One region of the Paenibacillus sp. FSL K6-1566 genome, then DNA from elsewhere that is predicted to be linked to it. Evidence: riboswitches for the same ligand, from Rfam matches in the RefSeq annotation. Region 1 holds a riboswitch; the other holds the start of a gene.
The links. Region 1 has a riboswitch for FMN ahead of NST08_RS06615 (DMT family transporter). Riboswitches for the same ligand answer to the same signal wherever they lie in the genome.
Positions count from the first base shown of each region.

Region 2: it holds a riboswitch for FMN, as region 1 does, so the genes downstream of both, ribD (bifunctional diaminohydroxyphosphoribosylaminopyrimidine deaminase/5-amino-6-(5-phosphoribosylamino)uracil reductase RibD) here and NST08_RS06615 (DMT family transporter) in region 1, are expected to answer to the same signal.

Region 1 covers NZ_JBBOSR010000001.1:1,569,942-1,577,332, forward strand. Annotated here, with positions in the region: gene NST08_RS06590 (helix-turn-helix domain-containing protein) at 1-363, opposite strand, end outside; gene NST08_RS06595 (ABC transporter permease) at 676-1,629, shown strand; gene NST08_RS06600 (carbohydrate ABC transporter permease) at 1,643-2,524, shown strand; gene NST08_RS06605 (extracellular solute-binding protein) at 2,564-4,180, shown strand; gene NST08_RS06610 (hypothetical protein) at 4,535-4,744, shown strand; FMN riboswitch at 4,985-5,146, shown strand; gene NST08_RS06615 (DMT family transporter) at 5,288-6,268, shown strand; gene NST08_RS06620 (Nif3-like dinuclear metal center hexameric protein) at 6,578-7,378, shown strand.
Region 2 covers NZ_JBBOSR010000001.1:2,477,905-2,485,295, reverse strand. Annotated here, with positions in the region: gene NST08_RS10745 (hypothetical protein) at 1-179, shown strand, start outside; gene NST08_RS10740 (bifunctional 3,4-dihydroxy-2-butanone-4-phosphate synthase/GTP cyclohydrolase II) at 169-1,410, opposite strand; gene ribE (riboflavin synthase) at 1,464-2,129, opposite strand; gene ribD (bifunctional diaminohydroxyphosphoribosylaminopyrimidine deaminase/5-amino-6-(5-phosphoribosylamino)uracil reductase RibD) at 2,157-3,260, opposite strand; FMN riboswitch at 3,521-3,672, opposite strand; gene NST08_RS10725 (acyl-CoA thioesterase) at 3,881-4,285, shown strand; gene NST08_RS10720 (peptidylprolyl isomerase) at 4,683-5,114, opposite strand; gene lysA (diaminopimelate decarboxylase) at 5,419-6,750, opposite strand; gene NST08_RS10710 (spore germination protein) at 6,868-7,391, opposite strand, start outside.

The sequences.
Region 1 (7,391 bases):
CGTATCCTCCAGGAAGAAGAGCGGGTTGTAGATATCGCTCCGCATCTGGAGCATGACATCACGGGCCTTCAAATAATTGACCTCGTTGCCCGTCTGCTGGCGGAGCTGATTATTGAACCCGATTAAATCGGCATGATTATATATGTCAAATAACAGCACCTGCAGCCGGCTGAACTGGTAGGAGAACCGTTCCGCCGTGTCGTGGACCGCCTGCTGGCTCGTATCGATAATTTCTTTTTGAAGGCTGGATTTAAATAGATGGAAGATCACGGCATAGAATAGGCCGAACAAAACGATGATGGCCAAAAAGCTGAGGAAAATTTTGAAGAACAGGCTTCTGCTCTTGCTTTTGATCCAGTTCATAAACGATCCCCCTTTTGTATGTATTCGCGTTTATGGTCCTCCCCACAGTATAAAGGACAAGTATTAAGGATCGTGCTGCGTGGTGTTAACCCACCGTAAAAAAGGAATAGTCATTATTTTAGATTTTAAGCTTTAATTTAGGAAAAACGCCCGGCAGCCCGGCAATCCAATGAAAGGCGAGACATCGAAAAAATGGTCAATACCCATCCCGGCAATCGGTCGTATATGATGCAGATGTGAACCGAAGAGCAGGAGAAAGGTTCAGAAACGAAAGTGAGGGGATGTCCGATTTTAGAGCGTCAGGTTCGTAACATGGAAGCGCATTCAACAAAACCCGGCAGCACACGTGGCAGCAGCGTCTGGCGAGGTACGGTGAAGCAGGTGCGCAAAAACTGGCAGCTGTATCTATTATTCCTGCCGGTTCTGCTCTACTTCATCGTGTTTCACTACGTGCCGATGTACGGGGTACAGATCGCCTTCAAGGATTTTATCGCCAATAAAGGCATTCTGGAAAGTCCTTGGGTAGGCTTCAAGCATTTCGAGCGCTTCTTCAACAGCTTCTACTTCTGGAGAATCATTAAAAATACCCTTGGCATCGGGCTGTATGAATTGATTGTCGGGTTCCCGATTCCGATCATACTTGCCTTGATGATCAACGAAGCGCGGTCGGGCCGGTTTCGCCGGTTCATTCAAACGGTAACTTATGCACCTCATTTCTTGTCAACGGTCGTGGTCGTCGGCATGATCATGATGTTTCTGTCTCCGGTCAGCGGACTTGTCAATTTCATTATCACCTCCTTTGGCGGGGAACCGATTGCCTTTATGACGGAGCCGTCCTGGTTTAAGAGCATCTATGTGTGGTCCGGCGTCTGGCAGAGCATGGGGTGGAGCTCCATCATTTATTTGGCGGCGCTCGCGGGCATCGATCCGCAGCTGCATGAGGCCGCCAAGGTGGACGGTGCAGGCTGGTTCCGGCGAATCTGGCATATCAATCTGCCGGGGATCGCCCCGACGATGATCATTCTGCTGATTCTGAACATCGGATCCATTCTGGGGGTCGGCTTCGAGAAGGTCTTCCTGATGCAAAATTCGCTCAACATGGAAGCCTCGGACGTTATCGCCACGAACGTATACCGAAGCGGGATCCTGGGCGCCCAGTACAGTTACTCGGCGGCGGTCGGATTATTCAACTCCGTCGTCAACTTTATCATGCTGATTACCGTCAACCGGATCGCCCGCAGAGTCAGCGAGACCAGCCTATGGTAAGGAGGAAGCAGCTATGCCACAAAGCCGGAGCGAACGCATTGCCGGAATCTGTATTTACATTATATTATCATTAATTTCGCTTGTTGTATTGTATCCGTTATATTTTGTGCTTATCGCTTCGATCAGCGCGCCGGAGACGGTGATGCGCGGAGAAGTATGGCTGTGGCCCAAGGAATTGTCGTTTGTCGGATATGAGCGGCTGTTCGCCAACAAGGAGATCATTCAAGGATTTCTGAACACCGTGCTCTATACGGTAACGGGGACGGCGCTGAACCTCGTGATGACGATCGCGGCGGCGTATCCGTTATCGAGGGCGGACTTTAAGGGACGCAACGGGTTCATGCTCATCATCGTCTTCACCATGTTCTTCAGCGGCGGCATGATTCCGAGCTACCTGCTGGTTAAGGAGCTTGGCATGCTCGATACGATCTGGGCTATGATTATTCCGTCCGCGGTGTCGGTATGGAACATCATCATCATGCGTACGTTCTTCCAGAACTCCATTCCGAAGGAGATGCAGGAAGCGGCCTTCATCGACGGCTGCTCGAATATGCGGGTGCTGTTTCGCATCGTGCTTCCGCTCTCCGGTCCGATCCTGGCCGTTATGGTGCTGTTCTACGCGGTCGGCCACTGGAATTCCTATTTCACCGCCCTGATCTATCTATCCGACCGGTCGAATTATCCGCTGCAGCTGTTCCTGCGGGAAATTCTCGTCCAAGGGCAGATGCAGGAAATGGTCGATATCAGCGACGATTCGCTGGCCCGGAGTCTGATGGATGCGGAAGCAATCAAATACGCGGCGGTCATTGTGACCAATCTGCCGATGCTGCTCTTGTATCCGTTCTTGCAGAAGTATTTTGTCAAGGGAGTCATGATTGGAGCCATTAAAGGCTGACATATTCAAATGATAAGACTATAGGAGGCAGTGACAATTATGGTGAAAAAATGGGTTTCGCTCACATTGACAGCGGTGCTGGCAGCGGGGCTGCTGGCTGGCTGCGGGAGCAAAAGCGGGGATGGCGCAACGAAGGAGGGGGAGACGGCCAAGTCCAATTTCAACGAGACCGGCATGCCGATCGTAAATGAACCGCTCAACCTGACCTTCTTCACGGGCAAATCGCCGACAAACGGAAGCAAGTTCGAGGATACGCTCGTATGGAAGACGTATAAGGACATGACCAACATGAACATTACGTTCAACCTTGTTCCGTTCGAGACGCTGACCGAGAAGCGGAACCTGGCGCTTGCCGGCGGGGATTATCCGGACGTGTTCTACTCCGCCCGGGTAGGGTCGGCTGAGCTGACGCGCTACGGCGAGCAAGGCGTCTTCATTCCGCTGAATGACCTGATCGATAAATATGCGCCGAATTTCAAGAAGCTGATGGAGCAGTACCCGGATATCCGCAAGGGCTTGACGATGCCGGACGGCAACATTTATTCCTTGCCATCCTTCTACGATCCGGAGCTGCTCTCGATGCTGATCGGTACGCCGCTGTGGATCAATCAGGAATGGCTGGATAAGCTCGGTATGGAGGAGCCGAAGACTACCGAGGAGTTCTACGCCTACCTGAAGGCGGTTAAGGAAACCGACCTGAACGGCAACGGCAAGCATGACGAGATTCCATACTCTGCAACGGGCATCACCGGTCTCGTTGACCATTTGAAGGGCTCCTGGGGCCTTGGAACGAGCGGGCTTGGCCATAAGTTCGTCGATGTCGATCCGGAAACAGGCAAGCTGCGGTTTACGAAGGCGGAGCCGAAATACAAGGAAATGCTGGAGTTCATGAACAAGCTATATAAGGAAGGACTGCTGGATAAAGAGATCTTCACGATTGAAGGCGGCGCTTTGAACGCGAAAGGGCAGGAAGGCTTGCTCGGGGCTACCGTCGTGCCGAATCCGGAGACCGTCATGGGACGCAAGGAATATATCGGTCTCGGTGCGCTCAAGGGACCTCACGGCGATCAGCTGTACTCCCACGTAAAGGTGCCGATGGTCCACGTAGGGGCATTTGCGATCACGGACAAGAACCCGAATCCGGAGGCGACGATTCGCTGGATGGATTACTTCTATGGCGATGAGGGAGCGCAGTTCTACTTCATGGGTAAAGAAGGCGAGACCTACACGAAGAACGCCGACGGTCAGCTTGAATATGTGAAGGAAATTACCGAAAATCCGGACGGCTTGACACAGGACCAGGCGCTGGCGAAGTACTTTACATGGCTTGGCGGCAGCTATCCGGGATTGGTGCGGGAGAGCTGGTTCAAGGGCTCCGAGACGCTTCCGAGCGCGATGGCGGCAGCCGAGAAGGCGGAGCCTTATGCAGTGAAGGAAATTCTGTATAACTTCAACTTTACGCTGGAAGAGACGGATATCATGTCCTCGATCGGCAAGGATATTCAGGATTATGTCACCGAGATGGAGGCGAAGTTCGTCAATGGCTCCGCATCCTTCGACCAGTGGGACGAGTACGTGAACACGCTGAACAAGATGGGCCTGGAGGAATACATGCGAGTGTATCAGGCGGCATACGACCGCTACCAGGCGGAGTAACAAGCGGTTGGTTTAGGGTATAAGCTATTATTGTGCAAGCATGAGCAGCCCGCTCAAGGGAATATCCCTTGATTGCGGGCTGTTTCCGTTATTCCTGAGAGGTATTGCTCGTATATATGCGCTGAGGTTTGATATAAAGGCATAGACGTCAATTACGCATCTCCAAGCAGCACGATCAGGGGCATTGTGGAAAGAACGTGTCCGACTGGCGCCGTGATTTTTGCTGGTGATTTTCTCTATATGGAATGGTAATATTTATGAAAAGATGTTGACCCGCAGGTCGTTGCAGCGTCAGGAGCTCAAGTCATCATTGGCGGGAGTTATGATGATGGTTTAAGAGGGGGCTGTGTAGCGATGGAGCGGAAGGTTTCCATGAAGAAGATTCCAAAAGGGGTAGCGGAATGGGTATTCAGGCCGAGACGCAGGTACGGGCGCTTTCCGAGAATCGAGCGGATGGTGGAATTGCTGTTCAAAGCGATACTCATTTTTTGGGCTTTTATCGTGATTCGCTGGTTTATCCTGATCACGGTTGCGACGATGAGGCATTTCGGCGTGTTTGATTAAGCAGTATTATTGTCAAAGAGCTGTCCATTATAAGACAGGACTAGAATCAGAGTGAAAAAAGTTGTGGTAACTATTATATATTTGCTGTATAATTGTTAGTAAAGAAAAATATATCTTTTTAATTTGAAAGAAAAATGTATTTTCATGAAACCATTCATGGTATAATTTCCATACCATACAACATCAACCGGGATACCCTGGTTTGAGTTTGTTGCAGCATTTAAAAAATAAAACATGAATATGGATCTTCGGGGTAAGGTGAAATTCCTGACCGGCGGTGATGCTTCGATTCGAAGCTTAGCCCGCGACTCGCGACAAAACAGCCTTCGCAAGGCCTGCAATCGCGACTGACTTGGTGCAATTCCAAGGCCGACGGTATAGTCCGGATGGGAGAAGATCAAAGCTTGGTTTGCTGTGGATTTTTTTCGAAAAATCGCATGATAGCAGGCTTATTTGATCAGCCCCCGTTTACGCCGACATTGCTCGGCAGGCGGGGGCTTTCTGCTGGTAAGACCTCCGTATTCAGGATGAGGAGAGGTAAAGATGGATAACGTAAATATCGGTGTCAAGGTCAAGCCTTACGACTCCGGCGCACAAGCAAGGGGCCGAATGCGGGGAGGATTTTGGCTTGTCGTATTGGGAGCGGCCCTCTGGGGCGTGGACCCTTTGTTCAGGGTCATTCTTCTGAAAAACCTGACGTCGGCGCAGATTGTTTTGCTCGAGCACATCATCATTTCCTTGATTGCCATTCCGGTTTTGTGGAGAAACCGCGTTGAATTGCGAGGTATCGGCTGGCGCCATGTCGGAGCGCTGCTGTTTATTTCCTGGGGCGGCTCCGCGCTGGCCACGATCCTGTTCACGATGGGCCTGTCAAACGGCAACCTGAACGCCGTCCTGCTGCTGCAGAAGCTTCAGCCGCTGTTTGCGATCATGCTCGCCAGCCTGCTTCTGAAGGAGAAGCTGCCTCGCCACTTTGGCATTTTGCTTATTGTTGCTCTGGCGGGCACTTATCTGCTTACCTTTGGCATGACGCTGCCTATTGGTCACTGGAACGATTTTGTGCAGATCGGAAGCCTCTTATCGTTGGGCGCAGCCGCATTATGGGGCGGCTCGACGGTGATGGGACGGCTGATGGTCGGCAAGCTGAAGTATGAGACGGTGACCTCGCTGCGCTTCGTGCTGGCGCTGCCGCTGCTGACCTTCATGACGTGGAACGAAGGAGCCGCATGGAATATGCCGGCATTCGGTACCGGCGCTTTTGCCGCGGTATCCTTGAATCTGATCGGCCAGGCGCTGCTGCCGGGACTCTTGAGCCTGCTGGTGTATTATAAAGGGCTGACTACTACGAAGGCCTCCGTCGCAACGCTTGCCGAGCTGAGCTTCCCTATGGTCGGCGTTCTCATTAACTGGATCGTATTCCAGGAGGTTGTGACAAGCGCCCAGCTGCTGGGCTTTCTGCTGATCTGGATCGTTCTGTTTGTCATATCGAGGCAGTCGGAATCGTCTGAGCGGACGCTATCGTAATGAATGACTTCTTAATGAATGACTTCTTAATGAATAATTCATAATCTAAAGCTTCACGGCGTATAACTTCCATGACCCGGCGGGCATTCACCCTTGAGGAGGTCCGCCGGTATATCGAGGCCAACGCATGATTTCATAACCGTCGTTAACAGCCCTTTTCCCTTGGTAACGGAGCTATCTTCGCTTCTAACCTGCGGGGAGAAGGCTTTTTTCATAGGTCTGGATAAAAAAGCAGTTGAAATCGGAGCAACTCTCGATTAAAGTGGTAACCAACTGCCATACTAGTATGAAAAGGTGGATGGGTTGCCTATGACTATAACGGTCCAAGATGTCATTGATCGATTAACGGGACAATCCGGATCGCCGGATGCCTCGGTCGACGGAATCGTGGCGGGGGACGGGGGCGCGGCTGTTCGGGGAATTGCGGTTGCCTTCATTGCTTCGCACGACGTGATCGTACGGGCGGCGGAATTGGGCGCGAATTTGTTGATTACGCATGAGGGCGTCTTTTACAGCCATCATGAAGCTGGGCCGGATCATTTGGGGGACAGCCCGGTCGTTCAGGCCAAGCTGGAGCGTATCCGCTCCAAGGGGATGAATATATACCGGCTGCATGATGCTCCGCATCGGACCGAGCCCGACGTGATAACCGAAGGGCTGGTTAAAACCTTGGGCTGGAATGACCAGCTCGAGAAGCATCTGCCAACAGCGGCCATCGTGGCTCTGCCGGAGGGGATGACCGTTCAAGGGATCGCAGAATATATCAAGGATCGGCTGCATCTGCCGTACGTTCGCTTTGTGGGCAGCCGGGACACGGTATGCAAACGGATCGGAATCGCGGTTGGCTATCGGGGAGGCGGGCAGCACGCCATTCCGCTGTATGAACGCGAGCGGATGGATATGCTGATTGCAGGCGAAGGACCGGAGTGGGAGACGCCCGAATACGTCGCCGATGCGGCTGCGCAAGGACGGGACCAAGCGCTGATGCTGCTCGGGCATGGGGCGAGCGAGGAGCCGGGCATGCGGCTGGTTGCCGATCGGCTTCGGGACTATTTTCAGGAGCTTCCCGTTCATTTTCTCCCGGCACGTCCGTTGATTCATATCATCTAGACTTAAACTTGTT
Region 2 (7,391 bases), 910 kb from region 1:
CAAAGGCGAACGCTTCGCTTCTCCTGCTGCATCCCGCCGCTCCGCTGGGTCCATTCAACGATGGGGGCGCGGGCAGCTGCTTCGAACTTTTGGCCGATGCGACGGAGGCATCATCGATTGAAGCAGAGAGCGATTATTTGAAAATCGTTTCCGCCGGGGCATTTCCCTTTACGAATTAGCGCTCTCGTTCTGCTCCAAATCGTCGAACTTCAGCATATGCCCAAGCTTAGCCTGCTTTGTATGCAGGTATCCGGTATTGTCCTCGTTCTCCGGCATCTGGATCGGCACCCGCTCCACAACTTCAAGCCCATATCCCTCCAGGCCCTTGATCTTCCGCGGGTTGTTGGTAAGCAGCCGAATCTTCCGAATGCCGAGATCCTTTAGTATCTGCGCTCCAATGCCGTAATCTCTTAAATCCGCCGGGAAGCCCAGCTTCAGGTTGGCATCGACCGTATCGAAGCCCTCCTCTTGCAGCTTATATGCCTTCAGCTTGTTGATCAAGCCGATGCCGCGTCCCTCTTGGCGCATGTACAGCAGCACGCCGTTGCCGGCCTCCTCGATCTGCCGCAGTGCGGCCTCGAACTGCGGGCCGCAGTCGCAGCGGTGGGAGTGGAAGACATCCCCGGTCAGGCATTCCGAATGGACGCGAACCAGCACCGGCTCATCGCCGTTAATCTGGCCTTTGACCAACGCTACATGCTCCTTGTTGTCGACATCGTTCGTGTAAGCCACCGCCTGGAATACCCCGTAATCCGTCGGCATCCGCACCGCCACTTCCCGCTGCACCAGCTTCTCCTTCTCATTGCGGTAATGAATCAGATCCTTGATGCTGATCAGCTTCATCCCGTGCTTCTTCGATATTTCGATCAGATCCGGCAGACGCGCCATGGTTCCGTCTTCCTTGATGACTTCGCAGATGACACCGGCAGGGTAAGAGCCGCACAGCTTCGCAAGATCGACAGCCGCCTCCGTATGACCTGCCCGGCGAAGGACGCCCCCTTCTTTGGCAATCAGCGGGAACATATGGCCCGGTCTGCGGAAATCCGCTGCGGTCGCATTCGGGTCCATAATGCCGCGAACCGTTACGGAGCGCTCATAGGCCGATATGCCGGTTGTCGTATCTTTATGGTCAATGGAAACGGTGAAGGCCGTTCCATGATAGTCCGTATTTTGGCTAACCATCGGTTTCAGATCCAGCTCCTGAGCCCGCGAGGGCGTCATCGGGAGACACACCAATCCACGCCCTTCCGTAATCATGAAATTGATCACCTCGGGGGTTGCCTTTTCGGCTAGAGCGATAAAATCCCCTTCATTCTCGCGGTCTTCATCGTCAACGACGATAACGATCTTCCCTTCCTTCAAATCCTGCAAAGCTTCTTCTATGGTATGAAAAGAAAATCGCTCTTCCATTCCTACTCCTCCTTCTCGTAAGTCTAAACGTTCGGGTCAATCTGATGCTTCGATCAAGCAAATCCGTGCTCGGCTAGATAATCCCGGCTGATCCCCGCTTTGCTTCTTCTGGAGCTGTTTCCTTCACTGCCGTAATTCAGCAGATGCTCGACGTATTTGCCCAAAATATCGCACTCGATGTTAATCGTATCCCCCGGTCCCTTATAAGCCAGCACCGTTTCGGCAAGCGTGTGGGGAATGATGGAGACGGTGAAGGAATGATCCGTCGTTCGAACGACGGTCAGACTGATTCCGTCCAGCGTTACGGACCCTTTCGGAAGGATATATTTGAACACATCGTCGTTCGACGGGGCAATTTCATAGACGACCGCATTCTGATCGGATCTCACGCTTCGAATCACGCCGACCCCATCCACATGTCCCTGTACGATATGACCGCCGAATCGTCCTCCGGCTGCCATGGCCCGTTCCAGATTGACTTTGCTTCCCGGTTGTAGCTGCTTCAGATTGGTGTTTCGATACGTTTCCGGCATGACATCGACGGTAAAGCTGTCTTTATCGATCGTTGTCGCGGTCAAGCAAACCCCGTTGACAGCAACACTATCGCCTAGCTTTAGATCATCCAGGACCTTGCTTGCCGAAATGCTGAGCACCATCGCTTCGCCTTGGCGGCCGATTCGTCTCATCTCGCCGATCTCTTCAATCAGCCCTGTAAACATATCCTATCCCTCCTTTCATTCAATCGTTTACGACTTCCATACCGGCTGGCCGGTCACATAAATATTGTCGCCAAGTCTTTGGGTCTCGAGTCCTGTCAGCTCAATCGCTTCGCTCATCAGCTCATACCCGCTGAACATATAGTTTCCCGGTGCATCGAACCCTCCAATAATCTTCGGGGCAATGAATTGGATGATGCGATCCACCAGTTTGTTCTCCAGCAAGCTTCCGCTTAAGGTTCCTCCTCCTTCAACCAGGATGGAGGCGATGCCCATGCGACCAAGCTCCATAAGCGCAGCCTGCAGGTCGACTCTCGGGCCGGGACCGCAGACCAGAATCTGCACCCCCCGTTCTTCCAGCGCGGTCCGCTTCGCCTTGTCGGCCAGCTCCGTGGCCAGCACGACTGTTTTGGCAGCGCCATCACTGACTACACGACAATTCAAAGGGATGCGAAGCTGCGAATCCACGATGATTCGTACGGGCTGAAGACCTTCAACGCGGAGTCTCGTCGTCAGCGACGGATCGTCCGCAATAACGGTGGCAACCCCTGCCATGATTCCCTGGTGTCGATGCCGGAGAGTGTGCACCAGCTCCCGGGACACCTCATTGGATATCCACTTGCTGTCGCCGGTCTTTGAGGCGATTTTCCCGTCCAGCGTACTGGCTGTCTTCAAGGTGACGAACGGCAGTCCGGTCGTAATAAATTTGTTGAAGGCTTCGTTCAACCGGACGGCCCGCTCTTCGAGGACGCCTGTCGTCACTTCAATGCCCGCTGCCCGCAGCATCTGCAGACCACGGCCGGCAACCAGCGGATTGGGGTCCTGGCAGGCGACAACGACCCGTTTAACACCTTCCGCTATGAGCCTCTCGCTGCATGGAGGAGTCGCTCCGTAATGGCTGCAGGGCTCAAGGGTTACATACACGGTGCTTCCGGCCGCCTTGCTCCCGGCCATATTCAGTGCATGGACCTCAGCATGCGGCGTTCCCCGCTCCAGATGGGCGCCGACGCCCGCAAGAGCACCGTCCTTCACGACGACACAGCCGACGACGGGGTTAATGCCGGTCTGGCCTTGCGCGCGTTCCGCCATATCCAGCGCAAGCGACATATAAAATTCATCGTTGACGACTTCCATGCTACCCAAGCCCCTTTCCAGAATAAAAAAGCCCTGTTTCAGGATAAGCGATTCATCCAAAACAGGGCGTAATAAACCAGTTCACTTTACGACATCATAAATAACCGTTAGTTCCGAGGTTCTCATATAACGTCCAAAGAAGCGGCGCTTTAAAAAGCACCCCCGCTCTAGAATCGTCATATGTGAAAAGCCTCACATAACGCATGACATCAGAAAGCTAAGACAAGAGATAGCTATTGTACATGCTCTCAAGTCCACTTTCGTTCCTTCTCCCATCCAGACTATACTGTCGGTCCCGGAATTTCACCAGGTCCACCGCATACGATAACGTATCCGGGTCACGGACTAAGTCGCAGCCGGAGCTGCAATCATCACCGCCGGTAGGGAATTTCACCCTGCCCCGAAGGATTCAATATGAAATTAGCTGTTGCTTACGATGAATCTTAACACTCCATAGGCAAAAAAGCAAGATAATTAACTCACTTTTATTTAGTCAGTAACTTTTTGGTTGTATAAATTCATATCCGTTGCAGGTTCGGGAGGAAATCGGTGCGCTCAACGAGAACCAAGTAATGCGGAGGATAAACCGTGAATTGTATAGGTTAAAGGAGATCATGTAAATGAAAACCTCGCTTAACATCATCGTAAGACCGACGGAAATCGATGTGAATGGTCATGTGAATAACGCCAAATATCTGGAGTACCTGGAATGGGGAAGAGAAGAATGGTACGAGGCGGGGAATCTGCACTACGATGTACTGAAAGGATTGGGTGTGCAGACTGTCACGGTCAACATTAATATTAATTACAGGAAGGAATGCAGGCAGGGAGAGCGCCTGAACATTTCAACCGAGTCTCACAAGCTTGGACTAAGCAGCTTTGTGCTGCTTCAGCAGATCCATAACACGGACGGGGAGCTTTGCGCCGATGCCGCTGTAACGATCGTGACGATCGATATCCGCACCCGCAAGAGCCGACCGGTTCCGGAAGAACTGCGGGCGTTGTTTCTACCGGCTTCGTCTTGATCTGGAGTAAACTAATTAGCGGCTATGCTTGCGGATAACCCTTCAAGGCCTCTGGGTAACTCAAAATTCCGCATGCGGATCCCTCCTACGATCCCTGTTATTCCCGGATTTCGTTGAATTGACTTCCCAATGCCGAAATCCGGGAATATAGGGGCACGCTTCGCTTCTTCTGAGGAATTCCGCCTGCTCCGTTGATTTCTGCCTTTTAAGGGTGTCTCCGTGTTGCAGTAACCCTAGTACACCGGCTTTGCACCTCTCATGAGCAGTCTATCACCGACGGCTAGGTATTGGACAGCCGCGCACATGCTGTCCGCCAGGAAGTTCCATACATGGCCGAACCCCACGCATAAAAAAACAGGCCCCCACAAGAGTGGCCTGTCCATCCAACACTTACATGTTACGCTTCGAATACTTCGACTTTTTCCATCTTGTCGCGGCCTTTAAAAGCATCGATATGCTCCATGCCTTCAACGACCTTGCCGAATACGGTATGCTGTCCGTCCAAGTGAGGCTGCGGCTCATAGCATACATAGAACTGGCTTCCGCCCGTGTTGCGTCCGGCATGCGCCATAGCCAGGCTTCCACGCTCATGCTTGTTCGGGTTGATCTCGCAATCGATCGTGTAGCCCGGTCCGCCTGTACCTGTTCCGTTCGGGCAGCCGCCTTGAGCGACGAAGCCCGGAATGACGCGGTGGAATACTAGACCGTTATAGAAGCCGGAATTCGCAAGCTTTTCAAAATTAGCAACCGTGTTCGGCGCATCCTTCTCAAACAGATCGAGCAGTACCTCTTTGCCGTTTTCCAGTGTGATTCTCGCTTTTTTTGCCATATCGAATATCTCCTTTCGATGTACATTCCCTAAGATACGCATTTCATAAAACATGCAAGTTCTAGTTTACTATGAAATAACTTGGGACGCAAAATGAACCCGCATCTTTAGTCTTACATACTGGGAAATCTCATCTTGAGGGGGGCTTCACGCTTAGATGCTTTCAGCGTCCATCGTCCGCGAAGGCTCCGTGGTCTGTAAAAAAGCCCAACCAAACCGATCAAGCGGTCTGGCGGGCTTTTAAAGGAATCGTCGAATCCTGGCTCACACCCTGTAAGGTGTTGGTTCTGCCGATCGAAACAACTTAGCTTGTAACGGTTTCTTTGGCAATCCGGGCAGAAACGACGTCATTGCTGATAATATCCTGGAGCGACTCGCGGCGAACGACAAGCCGGCTCTGGCCATCCTTAACAAAAACGACGGCAGGTCTGCGGATGCGGTTGTAGTTGCTTGCCATGGAATAGTTATAAGCGCCTGTGCAGGATACGGCCAGCAGGTCTCCCGTGTTAACCTTAGGCAGATCCAGGTCCCAGATCAGCATGTCACCGCTCTCGCAGCACTTGCCGGCAATCGAAACCGTCTCCTCTGGCTTCTCGTTTGCACGGTTGGCCAGAATGGCCTCATATTTCGATTCGTACAGGGCCGGTCTCGGGTTGTCAGTCATTCCGCCGTCTACGGCCACGTATTTCCGCACGCCCGGAATGTCCTTGCTGGTCCCTACCGTATACAGCGTGGTGCCTGCTTCACCCACGATACTGCGGCCAGGCTCTACCCAAATCTCAGGCAGCTTGCTGTCAATGCCGGCAAAATGGGTCTTCACCGCATCCGTAATCGCTTTAACATAGTCGGAAACATGAAGCGGGGTATCTCCGTCGACATAGCGAATTCCGAATCCGCCGCCAAGATTGACAACCTTGAATGTGATGCCCAGATCTGCTTTGACCTTCGCCGCAAATTCGGCAACGCGCCCAACGGCCATCTGGAATCCTTCGACTTCGAAAATTTGCGAGCCGATATGGGAATGGATGCCGATCAATTGAATGTTATTCTGTGCCGCGGCCAGCTTCACCGCTTCAAACGCCGAGCCGTTTCCGATATCGAATCCGAATTTGGAATCGGTTTGGCCGGTCGAGATATATTCATGGGTATGCGCCTCAACGCCCGGCGTTAAACGAAGGAGAATGTTCACCTTCCGGTTCTTCTCGGCCGCGATCGCCTGCAGCATATGCAGCTCGACTACATTGTCCACGACAAAGCAGCCGATTTCGGCATCAATGGCCATTTCGATTTCTTCAGGCGTCTTGTTGTTGCCGTGAAAATGGATCCGTTGTACCGGAAAGCCGGCTTGCAGCGCCGTGTACAGCTCCCCGTCGGAAACGACGTCCAGCGACATCCCTTCCTCCTCAGCGAGCTGGCACATGGCCATCACGCAGAACGCTTTGCTGGCGTACGCGACTTGAAACTTCAAACCGGAAGCCTTAAAGGCTTCAATATATTCCCGGCAGCGATTCCGGACCGCTTGCTCGTCCACAATATATAGAGGCGTACCGTACTGGGCTTTCAAATCGGATGTGTCGCATCCGCCGATCTCCAAACGTCCCTGTTCGTTAATCTTGCTGGTACCGTGTAGAAACATGCTTACAATTCCTCCGATCGCTTTATCAAAAATAGGATAATCGAATAATTGTTCACAGTATAGCAGACAACGAAACGTAAGCAAAATGGATTTTTCAACACATCATTTGTGTTATTATCAATGCCTTCCTTTGGAATTCATTTCAGTCCCCATTTTGGTGTGATCCCTCGTCTTGTTGAGGGCCGGGCGTCTCGTTGACGTCAGCAGCGGTTTACGGAATAAAATCTCGCCCATGGCCTTTGCACTAAATGGTATAAACGGCCATAAGTACGACGAGTTATAGGAGCGATGCGTCGTCAAGGATAGAATCAGCAGCGTGCTGCCGATCACGAACCCTTTCACACCAAACAGCGCCGTCGCTACGAGCAGGACGAGCCGGACCATCCGGTTGGCGAGCCCGAGCTCGTAGCTCGGCGTGGCGAACATGCCGATAGCTGCAACGGCCATATAAAGCACCACCTCATTGACGAACAGCCCGGTCTTGACGGCAATATCGCCGATCAGAATCGCAGCGATCAAGCCCATGGCCGAGGCGAGCGGCGTCGGCGTATGAACGGCCGCCAAACGCAGCAGATCGACGCCGAATTCGACGATCAGAAATTGCCCGATAATCGGAATTTTGGCATTCTCCTGCGGCCCAA